2 regions of the Mesorhizobium sp. USDA 4413 genome follow, and region 1 is predicted to be linked to the other one. Evidence: predicted binding sites of a transcription regulator. Region 1 holds the regulator's gene; the other holds the start of a gene.
What was found. The regulator LexA, encoded in region 1, represses DNA repair genes until DNA is damaged. The targets are predictions, from matches to a motif close to TGTTCNNNNTGTGTTCNG.

Region 1 (7,283 bases):
GATCCTCGTCTCGCCGCACGAGGTGGTCGGCCCGAGTTTCCAGATGTCCTTCGCCGCCACCGCCGCCCTGGTCGGCGCCTATGCCGGCTTTGCCGACTATCGCGCCGGCAAAACGATCGCGCCGCCGGCAAAGCGTTCATTCCTGGGATTCCTGTCGCGAAAACTGGCGGTTGGAGTGGGCGGCGCCGCCGTGACGTCGCTCATCGCGGGCAGCGCGACATTGCTGTTTGCGATTTGGCATTTCCAGCGCGTGTCGCCGCTCAGTCTGCTCGCCAATCTGGCGGTCATGCCGATCGTGTCACTGATCGTCATGCCGTTTGCCGTGTTGAGCGCGCTGGCCATGCCCTTCGGTTTCGACGGCCCGTTCCTCTTTGTGATGGGCAAGGGACTGACGGCGATGATCGCCATTTCGGCATGGATCTCCGAACGCTCACCGGTCGACGCCGTCGGGCTGATCTCGATCCAGTCGGTGCTGCTGGCGACGATTGCGCTGGTCATTGCGACAATGGCCACAACCTGGCTGAGGCTTGCCGCCGTTCCCTTCGCGCTTGCCGCGCTGCTGGCCATTCCGCATGTCCGCACGCCGGATGTGCTCATTTCCGAGGACGCGCATCTGGTGGCGATGCCGATCGGCGGTGGCGAGCTTGCCGTCAGTCGCGCACGCGCCAACGAGTTCACCACCGACAATTGGAAACGGGCGCTGAAAGCCGAGGAAATCGTGCCGCCGGAGACGTTCGCCAAAGATGCGCTGGACATCGTCGATCCCGTCGATCTGCCGCCCGGCTCGCCCTTCTACTGCACGGGTGATCTTTGCATCGGCCGGCATCCGTCCGGCGCCATCGTCGCACTCGCTGAAACCCGCGACAGCGCCCGGCCGGCCTGCGGCTTTGCCGACCTCGTCGTCATCAACGACGCCACCGCCTACAATCCCTGCCGCGATCCGCGCGTGCTCGTCGTCACCAAGCGGCAGTTGGCGCGCGACGGCAGCGCCGCCGTCTTCTTCGATCCCCAATCGGCAACCGCGCGACCGGCCATCCAATATGCTGTCGAGCAGCCGTACCGGCCTTGGCACGAACAGCGCAAGTATACCCGCGAGGCGAGAGGACTGCCGCCTTATCAAAAGCCTCAGCGGACGGATGCGAAACCTTCGCAACCGGATCAGTAGCGGCGGATCAACCCGACGAGCTTGCCCTGCACCTTCACCCGATCCGGTCCGAAGATGCGGGTCTCGTAGGCCGGGTTGGCAGCTTCCAGCGCGATCGAGGCACCCTTGCGGCGGAAGCGCTTGAGCGTCGCTTCCTCATCATCGACCAGCGCCACCACGATCTCGCCCGGGCTTGCCGTGTTGGCGTTGCGGATGATGACCGTGTCGCCGTCGAAGATGCCGGCCTCGATCATCGAGTCGCCTTTGACCTCCAGCGCATAATGCTCGCCGCCGGCGATCATGTCCGGCGGCACCGTGATCGAATGCGTCTGGTGCTGGATGGCGTCGATCGGGACACCGGCGGCGATGCGGCCCATCACCGGAATGGATACGGCCGAGCCGGCATCGTCGTCGTTGCTTGGCGTCGGGGCGCGCGAGGGCGCAGCCGGCTTGACCTGACGGCTGAGATTGTTCTGACCCAGGCTGCCCTGGATGACGCTTGGCGAAAACTTCTTCGCCGCATTGAGGCCGGGTGCGATCGAGTCGGGCAGGCGCAGCACTTCCAGCGCCCGCGCCCGGTTCGGCAGCCGGCGAATGAAACCGCGTTCCTCCAGCGCCGTGATCAGCCGGTGGATGCCGGACTTGGAGGCGAGGTCGAGCGCTTCCTTCATCTCGTCGAAAGACGGCGGAATCCCGCTTTCCTTCAGCCTTTCGTGGATGAACATCAGAAGTTCATGTTGTTTGCGCGTCAGCATGGCGGCCCCCACGGGTTCTGAAACCAGAATCAGAAAAACAAACCCAGAACAAACACTATCTGTTCCAGTTGTGTTCCGCAACCGTTTAAAGTTTAGTGAACTCGTTGACGATTTGTTCAGCGTAACATCAGAACGCTGCATTCGGCGCCGGTCTCGGCTGCCGGCGCGAAGGGCTCGCGCACGATCAGGCCGTTGGCGTCGGCGAGCGTTCTGAGCATCGAGGAGTCCTGGATGCCGAACGGGGTCGCGACGAGCGTGCCGGCGTCCTCGCGTATGACGGCGCGCACATAGTCCTGCCTGAGATCGTTGGCCTGCATCGCTGCGCCCAGCCGGGCCGTTCGCAGCTCCTGCCTGTGGTCGCGGCCGCCGAGCCTGGCAAGCAGCGGCTTAAGGAACAGCTGCGAGCAGACGATGCTGGCCACCGGGTTGCCGGGCAGGCCGATGCAGCGGACATTGCCAAGCCGGCCGAACATCAGCGGTTTGCCGGGGCGCATGGCGATCTTCCAGAAGTCGAGCCGCATGCCTTCACTGGTCAGCACGTCATGGATCAGGTCGTGGTCACCGACCGAGGCGCCGCCGAGCGTGACGATGACATCGGCGTTCGCCTCGACTGCTTTCCGGACCAGCGCCGCGATCGCTTCCTTACGATCGGCGGCGATGCCGAGATCGAGCGCACGCGCGCCGACCGACTGGGCGGCGGCGGCGACGCCATAGGCGTTGGATGAAATGATCTGATCGGGGCCGAGCGCGCTGCCCGGCGGCAACAGTTCATCGCCGGTGGCGATGATCGCGACCAGCGGCCGGCGCACGACATTCAAGGCGGGATGGTTGGCCGAGGCTGCAAGCGAAAGGGCCGCCGCGTCGAGCACGCGGCCCTTTTCGAGCACCACGTCGCCCTGGACGAAGTCGAGCCCGCGGCGGCGCACATTGCGTGCTTCGGCCGTCGGCTCCGTCACCTCGATCTGGCGGTTGCCGAGATCGCGGACGTTTTCCTGGATGACGATGGTGTCCGCGCCTTCAGGCAGCGGCGCGCCGGTGAAGATGCGCACCGCCTGGCCTTCGCCGACAGTCCCGGAAAAGCCGCGCCCGGCGGGCGCCATGCCTATGACCTCCAGTTGCGCCGGCGCAGAAGCAACGTCGGCGGAGCGTACGGCGTAGCCGTCCATCGCCGAGGCGTTGAAGGGCGGCTGGGTGCGCAGCGCCACAACCGGTTCGGCGAGAACCCGCCCGGCCACGTCCGCCAGCGGAACGCTCTCGCCCGGCAAAGGTGCTGCGCCGTCGAGCAAGCGTTCGAGCGCTTCGGCGACTAGAACGAGGGCCATCAGGCACCCGCCTTGTAGTCGCCCGACTTGCCGCCGGTCTTTTCGACCAGCCGGATACCGGAAATCACCATGCCACGGTCCGCCGCCTTGGCCATGTCGTAGATGGTGAGGCAGGCGACCGAAGCGGCGGTCAGCGCCTCCATCTCCACGCCGGTCTTGCCGGTGACGCGGGCAAGCGCGGTGATCCTGAGGCCGGGTAGCGCGCGGTCCGGCTCGATCTCGACGGCCACTTTGGTGAGAAGCAGCGGATGGCAAAGCGGGATCAGCTCATGCGTCTTCTTCGCGGCCATGATGCCGGCGATGCGCGCTGTGCCCAGCACATCGCCCTTCTTGGCGTCGCCGGCGAGAATTATCTCCAGCGTTTCCGGCTGCATCGAGACAAAGCCTTCGGCGATCGCGGTGCGTGTTGTCTCGGCCTTGTCGCCGACATCGACCATGTTGGCTTCGCCCTTGGCGTCGAGATGGGTGAGGGCCATCTCAGATGGCCTCAGCCGCCGCCTTGCCTGTCAGCAGAAGCTCGGTCGCCGCGGCCACATCCGCCTGCCGCATCAGGCTCTCGCCGACCAGGAAGGCGCCGATGCCGGTCTTCTGCATCCTGAGGCAGTCGTCGTGGGTGAAGATGCCGCTTTCGCTGACCAGCAGGTAGCCGCCCGGCACCATCGGCGCCACCCGCTCGGAAGTCTCAAGCCTGGTCTCGAAGGTCCGCAAATTGCGGTTGTTGATTCCGATCAGCCGCGACGACAATTTTAGCGCGCGCTCCGTTTCGGCCTCGTCATGCACCTCGATCAGCGCGTCCATCCCGAGTTCGAACGCGGTCGCTTCCAATTCGCTCGCCAGGGCATCGTCAACGCTTGCCATGATGATCAGGATGGCGTCCGCGCCCCAGGCGCGGGCCTCGTAGACCTGATAAGGGTCGAACAGAAAATCCTTACGCAACGCGGGCAGAGACACCGCCTTGCGCGCATTGGTCAGAAATTCCGGAGCGCCCTGGAAAGACGGCGCATCGGTCAGCACCGAAAGACAGGCTGCGCCACCTTTCTGATAGGCCCTAGCGAGCGCCGGTGGATCGAAATCGGCGCGGATCAGGCCCTTGGAAGGGCTGGCCTTCTTTATCTCGGCGATCAGCGCGAAACCGCCGGCCCGGCGCTTGGCTTCCAGTGCCGCGAGGAAGCCGCGCGGCGGCTCCGCGTCCCTGGCTTTCGCCTTGATCTCGGCGAACGGCACGGCGAGCTTCGCCGCGGCGATCTCTTCGCGCTTGTAGGCTTCGATCTTGCGCAGGATGTCCGACAAGGCCTTATCCGTTCGAAATCTCGACCAGCTTGTCCAGCACGCCGAGCGCGCGGCCGCTGTCGATCGCTTGCGCCGCCGCCGTGATGCCGTCGGCCAAAGTCGTCACCTTGCCGGCCACGACCAGCCCGGCGCCGGCATTCATCAGCACCGTGTCGCGATAGGCGCCGGCCGCTCCGCCCAGCATATCGCGCAATTCCTTGGCGTTGTAGGCCGCGTCGCCGCCGCGCAGCTCTTCCTTGCTGTGCCGCTTCAACCCGACGGCTTCCGGCGTCAGGGTGAAGCTGCGGATCTCGCCGCCGGCAAGCTCCGCCACCTGGGTTTCGCCCGTCGTGGTGATCTCGTCATAGCCGTCGCCATGGACGACCCAGGCGTGATCGGCGCCCAGCGCCTTCAGCGTCTCGGCCACCGGCATGATCCACTCCGGCAGGAAGACGCCCACCATCTGACGGCTGACGCCGGCCGGGTTCGACAACGGCCCGAGCAGGTTGAAGATGGTGCGGGTGCCGAGCTCGACGCGGGTCGGCCCGACATGCTTCATCGCCGGATGATGCGCCGGCGCGAACATGAAGCCGACGCCGGCTTCGTGGATGCAGCGGCCGATCATTTCCGGCGAGACATCGATCTTGACGCCCAGCGCCGTCAGCACATCGGCGGAGCCCGTCAGCGAGGACAGGCCGCGATTGCCATGCTTGGCGACCGGCACCCCGGCGGCGGCGATGACGAAGGCCGAAGCGGTCGAGATGTTGACCGAGTGCGAATTGTCGCCGCCGGTGCCGACGATGTCGATGGCGCCGTGCGGCGCCTCGACACGCAGCATCTTGGCGCGCATCGTCGCCACCGCGCCGGATATCTCGCTCACGGTCTCGCCGCGCACGCGCAGCGCCATCAGGAAGCCGCCGATCTGGCCGGGCGTCGCGTCGCCCGACATGATGATGTCGAACGCCTCGCGCGCTTCCTCGAAGGAAAGCGCGCTGCCGGTGGCAACCTTGGCTATGTGTGTCTTCAGCGCGCTCATCGTGTCTGTGCTTGCGAAACGGCGTTCGGGTCGATGCGAACGTCATATTGCGATTGCAGCTGCGCCACCAGCTGGTCGAGCAGGTCGTCGGACATGCCGGCGCCGAAGGATTTCTGCGCGTCTTCCGGCACCGCGCTGCCGTCGGCGCCTGCCGGCTCGAAGACCTCGGCGACCTTGAACAGGATCTGGCCGTCGCCGGTGGGCGAGGGGATCAAACCGGTACCGCCTTCTCCGACGCCGAACATCGCCGCAGCACCCTCCTTGCCAAAATCGGCATCGTCGGCTTCGCGCTTAAGGCCACGCTTGGTTTGTTTCTCCAGCTTGAGCTCGCCGGCGATGACGTCGAGCGTGGTGCCGGCCTTGAGGCGCTTCTCCAGTTCCTTAGCCTTCGCGTCGAGCCGCTTGTCGGTCTCGGCCTCCGTCCAGTCGGCCACGACCTTCTTGCGGACTTCGTCCAGCGTGCGGTCGCGCGCCGGCGTGATCGACTGCACCTCGTAGAAGACAAAGCCATTGTCCGCGGTGGTCAGGCCCTCGTTCTCGGTGTTGGGCTCGGCCGCGAACACCGACTTGATCAGCGTTGCCGATTCCGGCAGGTCGTTGACAATCGTGCCGTCCGGCCGCTGGCCCGTACGGTCGATGGCGTCGATGGTGACAACCTTGAGCTTCAGCTTCTCGGCGGCTTGGGCAAGCGAGGCGCCCGAGGCGCGGGTGTCCTCATAGCTGTCATGGACGTCGAGCAGGATGCGGCTTGCTTCGCCGAGCGCCAGGTCCTTGCGGATCTGGGCGGACACTTCCGAAAGCGGCTTCACCACCTGCGGCTTGATCTCGGTGACGCGCAAGAGCACGGGACCGAAGGCGCCCTGGACGACTGGGCTGACCTCATTGGCATTGAGCGAGAAAGCAGCATCGGCGATCGCCTTGTCGGCGATCTTGTCCTTCGACAGCGTGCCCAGCAGCGTGTCGGCCGGCGTCTTGCCTTCGGCGGTGACGAGCTTGTCGAAAGTGGCGCCTGCCTTCAGCGAATCGTAGGCCGCCTTGGCCGCATCCGACGTCTTGAACACCAGCTGCTCGATGGTGCGCATCTCGGGCGTCGTGTAGCGCGCGATGTTTTTGTTGTAGTCCTCACTGACTTGGCTGTCGGTCACTGCGGACGGATCCGCGATATCCTGCGGCTCCAGCCGGATATAGGAGAACTTGCGGTATTCCGGCGCGGCATAGTTCTTCTTGTTGGCGTCGAAATAGGCGTTGATGGCGCTGTCGGACGGCGCCTCAATCGGCTGCACCAGCCTCTTTGGCAGCACGAGATAGTCGATCGTGCGATCCTCGCCGCGATAGAGCGAGACCGCCTTCAGGAAGGTCTGCGGCACCTTCAGGCCGTCGGAGATCGCCTCCACGATCTGCTGGCGCACGGCCACCTGCGCACGGTTCTTGAGATAGTCCTCAGGCCGCATGCCGAGCTGGCGCAGGAGATATTCGAAGGTCCGGCGATCGAACTGGCCGCTGGGGCCCTTGAAAGCCGGATCCTCGCGCGTCAGCTCGGCCAGCCGGTCCTTGGAAAGGCCGAGCCCGAGCTTGCGCGCCTGCTCGTCGAGCACGGCGCCTGAAACGAGCTGCGCCAGCACCTGGTTATCGACGCCGAGCAGCTTGGCCTGCTCCTGGGTGATGCGCTGGCCATATTGCTGCGACAGAAGGCTGAGCTGGCGGTCATAAGCGAGGCGGTACTCGTTGATCGAGACCTCGGTGCCGCCGGCCGTGAT
Region 2 (7,283 bases), 830 kb from region 1:
GGCGTGACCCTCGACTTCCGGCGCGGCGAGGCGCTCGGTCTGGTCGGCGACAACGGCGCCGGCAAGTCGACCTTGATCAACATCCTGTCCGGCGTCCACCGGGCGGACAAGGGTGAGATCAAGGTGGAGGGCAGGGAAGTCAGCATCGCAACCCCGCGCGACGCGATGGATCTCGGCATCGAGACCATCTACCAGTACAACTCCATGGTCCCCACCATGTCGATCGCCAGGAACCTGTTCATCGGCCGTGAGCCGACCCGGTTCTCGATCCTCGGCGTCGGCATCCTCGACCAGAAAAAGATGGCTGAGGAGAGCATCCGCGCCATCGCCAATGTCGACCTGCATCTGCGCTCTCCCGACGCGCTCGTCGGAGAGCTGTCCGGCGGTCAGCGCCAGGGCGTCGCCATAGCCCGAGCTATGCATTTCAAGTCCAAGGTGATGATCCTCGACGAGCCGACCAACCATCTGTCGGTCAAGGAGACGAACAAGGTGATCGGCTTCGTGCGCGGCCTGAAGGAGCAGGGCGTGACAGGCGTCTTCATCAGCCACAATATGCACCACGTCTTCGACTGCTGCGACCGCGTCGTGGCGATGGCGCGCGGCGAGGTCGTGCTGGACAAGCGCGTCGCGGACACCTCGATCGACGAAGTCCACTCCGTTTTGTGAGGAGGAGCCGATGACGATGCTCGCTGGTCGCAAAGTGCTGCTGACGGGTGGCCTAGGCTCGCTTGGCCGGGCTCAGGCTGTGACGCTGGCGCGGGCCGGAGCGCGCGTTCTGGTGCTTGACCGTCCCGATGCCGCGAATGCGGTGGAGATCGTCGCCGGGCTGGCCGGTCAGGCCGGCGGCGATATCGCCTTCGTCGGCTGCGATCTCAACCATCTGGCCGCGGCGGAAGCCGCGGTTGCCGAGCTGGCGGCGAAGGAAGGCGGCATCGACATCCTGATCAACAACGCGGCGCTGATCATCAATCGGCCGTTCGAGGAATTCTCGCTCGCCGAGTATGAGGACCAGATCCGGGTCAACTCCTCGGCCGCCTTCGCGCTGGCGCGGGCTTGCGCGCCCGGCATGAAGGTCAAGGGCTACGGCAAGATGGTCAATTTTTGCTCGATCACGCTCAACGGCCGCTGGGACGGCTACGTGCCCTATGTAGCGTCGAAAGGCGCCATGCTTGGCCTCACCAAATCGCTGGCGCGCGAGCTGGGGCCGCATGGCATCAGGGTGAACGCCGTGTCGCCGGGCGCGGTGGTCTCGGAGGCGGAAGAGCGCGTCTTCGGCGACCGGTTGAAGGAATACAATGACTGGATCCTCGCGAACCAGAGCCTGAAGAAACGCATCGAGCCGGACAATGTCGCCGATCTCGTGCTGTTCCTCGTCTCGCCTGCCTCCGACATGATTAGCGGCCAGAACATCGCCGTCGACGGCGGCTGGTGAGAGATGGCCGGCATGATCGAGCTGAATGACGGGCAGGCGAGGCTGGTCGTGGCGCCTGAAACGGGTGCGGCGATCGCCCGCTATGACGCGCTCGCCGCCGGCGCCGCGCCGGTTCCGCTCCTGAAGCCGGGGGATGGCGGTGGCGCTTCAGGCTGCCAGCTCCTTGTGCCGTGGTCGAACCGCATCTCGGGCGGCGGCTTCACTTTCGACGGCCGCTTCCATGCCGTCGCGCCGAATGTGCCCGGCGAAGCCTTTCCGATCCATGGCGACGGTTTTCAGAAGCCTTGGCGGCTTGCCCGCCGCACCGATACCGAGGCGGAGCTGCTGCTCGACGAGGGCGCTATCGGGCCTTACCGTTATGAGGCTACCGTGACTTATGCGCTGCGCGACGGCGCGCTGGAGGCGCGCCTCAGTGTCGAGAACCGCGCCGGCATGCGCCTGCCTTACGGTCTCGGTTTCCATCCCTGGTTTCCGCGCGGCGAGACAACCACGCTGCAGGCGAAGGCGAGGCGTGTCTGGCTGGAGGACGAGCGGCATCTCCCCGTCGGCGTCGTGCCGGTGAGTGAGCGCCCGATCTGGGATTTCGCGCAAGCCACGCCGCTGCCGCCGGCTTGGGTGAACAACGCCTTCGAGGGCTGGGACGGCCGCGCCACCATCGCCCAGCCGGAGCAGGGCGTCGCGGTCACGCTCGCCGCCTCGCCGGAGCTCGACGTCTACATCCTTTATTCGCCGTCACCGGATGCCGGCTTCTTATGCTTCGAGCCGGTCTCGCACACCGTCGATGCGCATCACGGCGAGGGGCTGACGGTGCTCGCGCATGGGGAGACGATGAGCGCGGCGATGCGGCTGGACTGGGCGGAAACCGATTGAGGGCGCTCCGATCTCACAGCTCCTTCTCCGCCAGTTCCCTGAACCCGTCGGGCACCGAGCGCGTGCCTTCCAGCGCCACCGTGCCGTAGCCAAGCGCCTCCCTGCCGAAGCGCTGGCGGATCTTGTCGATGGCGCGGTCGGCGCCGAAGCGGGCGAGACCCTTGCGGCTGCCGGGCTTCAGCTTCTCGTCCGCCAGGCCGAGCGGCAGTTCGAGCTGCAGTTCGGCTCCTTCCTCCAAATGCGAGACGGAAATCGCCAGCAGCGAGATGTCCCTCTCGCCCGGATGGGCGGCGAGCACGCCGCGAACCAGCTCCTCGGCGATCTCGGCGAGCATCGTGGTGGCCTGGATCGGCTGCTCCAGCGTGACGGAGCGGGTGACCGCGCGCATGTCGGCGAACCGCACGCGCACCGTGACCGTGCGGCCGGGCCGGTCCTTGGCGCGCAACCGGCTGGCGACGCGGTCGGCCAGATGTAGGAGCGTCGGCAGGAAGACGCGCGGCAGCGCGGGCTTCCGGCCAAGCGCCGACTGCGCGCCGGCGGAATGCGCTCGCCGATGCATATCGAGCTTCCGCGGGTCGCGGTTCCAGGCAAGGGCGGCGAGCTTCTGGCCGGCAGCATGGCCGATCAGCCGTTCCAGCGCGCCGCTATGGGTGCGCGCCAGTTGCCCGATCGTCTCGATGCCGATCTCCGCGAGCCTTGCCCTGGTCGCCGGGCCGACGCCCCACATCAGCGTGACGGGCAGGTCGTGCAGGAAGGCGAGCTCGCCGCCGGGCTCGACCATCACCAGCCCGTCGGGCTTCGCCACCTGCGAGGCGATCTTGGCGAGATGCTTCGTCCGCGCCACGCCGATCGAGATCGGCAGGCCGAGCTCTGCCTTCACCCGCTCGCGGATTTTTCGTGCGATCTCTTGCGGCGGCCCGAACAGATGCGTGCAGCCGGCGACGTCGGCGAAAGCCTCGTCGATCGAGATGCGCTCGACCAGCGGCGTGAAGTCGTCGAGCACCTTGATCGCCGCGTCGCCGAGCCGCTGGTATTCGCTGAAGCGTCCGCCCACGAAGATCAACTGCGGGCAGAGCTCCCGCGCCTTGCGGCCGGGCATGCCGCCGCGTACGCCGAAGACCTTGGCTTCATAGGAAGCCGCCAGCACAACGCCGCCGCCGACGGCGATCGGCTTGCCGCGCAGCGACGGATCGAGCAACTGCTCGACCGACGCATAGAAGGCATCGAGATCGGCATGCAGGATGGTGGCGGCACTTGAAGCGGCGTTCGTCCCGAGCATCCCGCGCTCCTGTCTGCGGCCCGCCGCCCTGCCGCGTTGCAGCATTAGATTTCTCTGTTGGAACAGGGCGGATTTCAGGAACAGAAAGAGAACAAAAGAAGTCTCGTGTCAAGGACGCGTAGGGCCGTTTCGTTTGTCTACAGGCAAACGAACGAGGTGCTTCATTCGAATGAATGAGACGGCGTTTGCACCTGCGAAAGGGGTCGGAGCGACGGCTCGCCCCGATCCCACGGCATCGCCTGCCTTAGCGGCGGGTCTATAAGCCGTCCTACGCCGGCTTGGCGTATTCTTCGGCGCTCAAGAACTCGATGCATTGGAACGGCTGGTTGCCTTCGACCCAGGCGTCGTGGCCGGGCGGGATGGTGTAGGAAGAGCCGGCCTCAAAGGTCTTTTGCGTGCCGTCGGTCAGCCGCACCGTGATCGAGCCGGATACGACATAGCCGACATGCGAGACCTGGCAGCTGTCGGTCTTGACCACCGGCTTAACGCATTCGGACCATTTCCAGCCCGGCTGCATGTTCATGCGCGCCAGCGAGTAACCCGGCAGCCGGACGATCTCGACACGCGTCTTGGCGGGCGCGCGGACCTCGTCTGGATTGTTGTGCGATTTGGATTCGAGCTTCGTCACATTCACAGCAGTTTCAGCCACGGCATCCTCCCATGTGTGAAGCGGCGCCTGACGTTGCGATCGTCGGCGACCGCTGTCTCATACATACGCCTTGTTATGAGGGTTCGCTAATATAATTGGAGGCACGCTCGGCCCTGAAGATTTGGCGCTTCTTGTCGAAAGTTATTGCGGACCTGATCGCCGGGTGCTTTCCTGTTTTCGCGCTGGCACGGCGGTGGTTGAGGGACCCATCCGTTCTCGCCCGACAGGGAGAATTCGATGCGACCCTCGGCAACGATTAAGGCGATACCGTCGCGGCTTTTCGCAATCCCCATCAGCATTACGTCCACCTGCTCAGCGCTGGCCGAACGCCGCGCCGGCGCGACATAGCAGGGCAAGGGGACAAACTTTTGGGCGGAGATAATCAACACCACCAGGAGGAAACCAATGCTTGATCCAGCCGTGAAAGGCTATTCGCGCCCGCCGGTCATTGCCGCCCGTCGCGGCCCGCCGGCGCTTCGCCAATGCTGCGACAGCTATGTCTGTCCGGTCTGCAGCCAGGTCGTCGAACTGAAGGATTATCGCCAGGTGCTATGGCACCAGCAGCCCGGCCATCAGCAGATGGACCTCGAGGACTGAGTATCGGGCTCAATCGCTCGGACATACGGCGCGACTAGATGCTCGGTGTGAGATCTACCGTTCAGGGAACGGCCTGCGGTTCGCAAGAACACGCGGACCGAGAGTGAAGCAGCGAAAACCAACGCTTCGCCGGGCACTCGGCTGCATGCATATCAACGGTCTGGGACCATCTTCAGACTGAAGTCTCACCCATCGAACGCAGAGGCCCGAGACATCGATTTGTAAGAAACAAGAGGACATCAATTTCATTTGGTAGCAAGCCGCCGGACAAAGTCCCTTCATCGGCGGTTGACCACGGAGTGCCTGCCATTCCTGCGATATGGCAGGCACTCCTTCCCTCGTGAACCCGGCAACATGATCGCGAACCTGTTTGCCGCGCTGCTTCTGGCGGTATTGATCGGCGGCGTCTTCCTCCTCTTCGGCAGGCCGCTCTGGCCACAACGCGATGCCGAGATGGTGATCCTCCTTCCGATCGACGCGACCGCGACAGGCTCGGTGCGCAGGGCCTGTGTCGAGCCGTGCCTGCCGGCCCGCTTCGATCTCAAGCTCGCGCCCGTCAGGTCACCCGATGAAGGCGGGCGGGGGAACCAGTCCGCGGCTCATGCCGTTGATTGAGCGAAGGGATGGCGCTGGCGGAGGCCGCCATGGGTAATTTTGAACTCATCGATCTTTTGTGCGTCATCGATGCATGCGCGAGCGACCCTTTGGCCGGGCGTGTCGTGCCGATGTCCAAGGCAGTCGAGGAATTGCGCGTGCTGACCGGCGATTTCGTCTCGTCGGATGAGGACGCGACCAACGCCTTGACACAGGTCGCGCTCGAGCGCGGCTGCGCGGTGCTCTTCGACGAGCAGGCGGGCGCGGATATCGTGGACCAGGCGTAATCTCCTCCAGACGGGAGACTGGCGCTCATTTCGCCAGGGTGATCATCCGGCCCGCATACGCCGCCCGGCCTGCGAGTTCGGCCGTGCAATCCGACTTTACGGCCGAGTTCCCTATCATTGCTACAGTATCGCCGACCAGCCTCAGGCAACTGCCCTGGGCTGTCATATCCGAATTTCCGGTATAGGTGATGGCGGCGTCCGGAGCATAGATGAAGCCGCTCACCACCGAGCCGGATCCGCCGTTGAGCAGCAGGGGCTGAGTGTTGCCATGCGCCTGGAAGATGGTGATGCCGGCGTAAGGACCGCTCGTCGGCGGCGAGAGGTTCACCTGCTCGTTGGCGTTGATGGTGAGCCGCGAATTCTCCATCAGGAAGATCGTCACGCCCTGTCCGCTCAGGCTGCCGTTGCCCCCCGGCTTTATGGTGACGTTGCGCATGAGGTAGGTGCCAGGATTGAGGGTGATCTTTCCCGACAAGGTCCTGTCGCAATAGGTGCCCGGCGAGAGCGTCACCGTTTTGCCATTGGGCACCGGCAGGCAGAGCGTGTAGGCAGGCGGAACGACATCCGCCAGCGGATCGAACGAGGCATACTGGTTCTCTTGCGGCGCGCCGCAGGAAAGCGTGGCGTTGGGCGGCGTCAGCCCCTGCGTGCCGCCGACGGTCGAGACGCAGCCGGCGCTGACGATCGCCGAACCTCCTCGGCTGACGGCGTCGGGCGCGTCCGAATTGGCCGCTATCACGCAGCCATTCATCGTCACATCGGTCGAGCCCTGCAGGTTGACCGCGCCGTCGGCGTGCTGATCGAGCGCGAGCACGCAGGCTTGCGCGCCTGGTTTGAGCTTGACCGAGGCGGTGCGCGTCGCCTGCCAGGCCGGCATGCCGCTGACGAAGGCCGGCCGGCTGATGCTCGACGACAGCGAGATGAAATAGGCGCCCGGACCGCCGCTTGCGCTGGCCTGGAAAGCGGCGAGGCTGCCCGACAGCTCCTGTGCGTCGGCTGCGCTCATATTGGCGGCGAAGAAGGTCTGGCCGAGCTGCTGCACGTCGCTCGCCGACATGCTCGCCTGATATTTCGTGCCGATCGCCAGGCCAGCCGCGTCCAGCGAGTTCTGCAACTGCGCGGCGTCGTCGCTCGTGCCTATCAGGTCGATGGATGCCGCGACGCCAAGCATAAGCGGCACCATGGCGACTGCGGCCGCGATCGCGAAGTTGCCGCGTCTCGATGCCAAAAAACGTCCCAACATGAGTCATCCTCGCCGATATGCGGTATGTGATATGCGCGCCGTCTCAACGAGCGATTTGCAAAAAAGATAAAATGCAGAAAAGCTAAAACATTAGCTTCTACAGATGGTTACGCCTTAAGTCCGATATGTGTTGGGCCTTAGGTCTGAGTCTGTGCCGCGCAAGGTGGGAACAAGGGAGCGCTGGAGGCCCACCGGTGCAAATCGAGCGAAATAATTAGGCATTCGTTCACATCGCAATGATGACGTGGCGGCTGGGATAGCTTGGGTGCGCTCGGCCATGGCCTCTTCGGGTCGTTTCTTCAGACATCTTTTTTCTCGAGTTTCTTTTCGAC

Region 2: a site for LexA is predicted at 3,658-3,675, ahead of dinB (DNA polymerase IV). Genes of this name have one in related genera too.

Annotation. Positions count from the first base shown of each region.
Region 1 is NZ_JBVPRP010000001.1:4,409,690-4,416,972, reverse strand. It holds gene ACVMIM_RS21570 (ComEC/Rec2 family competence protein) at 1-1,165, shown strand, start outside; gene lexA (transcriptional repressor LexA) at 1,159-1,899, opposite strand; gene ACVMIM_RS21560 (molybdopterin molybdotransferase MoeA) at 2,016-3,221, opposite strand; gene moaC (cyclic pyranopterin monophosphate synthase MoaC) at 3,221-3,697, opposite strand; gene trpC (indole-3-glycerol phosphate synthase TrpC) at 3,699-4,511, opposite strand; gene trpD (anthranilate phosphoribosyltransferase) at 4,516-5,526, opposite strand; gene ACVMIM_RS21540 (peptidyl-prolyl cis-trans isomerase) at 5,523-7,283, opposite strand, start outside.
Region 2 is NZ_JBVPRP010000001.1:3,583,778-3,591,060, forward strand. It holds gene ACVMIM_RS17315 (ATP-binding cassette domain-containing protein) at 1-666, shown strand, start outside; gene ACVMIM_RS17320 (SDR family oxidoreductase) at 677-1,432, shown strand; gene ACVMIM_RS17325 (aldose 1-epimerase) at 1,445-2,302, shown strand; gene dinB (DNA polymerase IV) at 2,316-3,581, opposite strand; gene ACVMIM_RS17335 (cupin domain-containing protein) at 3,850-4,230, opposite strand; gene ACVMIM_RS17340 (hypothetical protein) at 4,636-4,827, shown strand; gene ACVMIM_RS17345 (polymerase) at 5,182-5,442, shown strand; gene ACVMIM_RS17350 (hypothetical protein) at 5,472-5,708, shown strand; gene ACVMIM_RS17355 (TadE/TadG family type IV pilus assembly protein) at 5,734-6,951, opposite strand.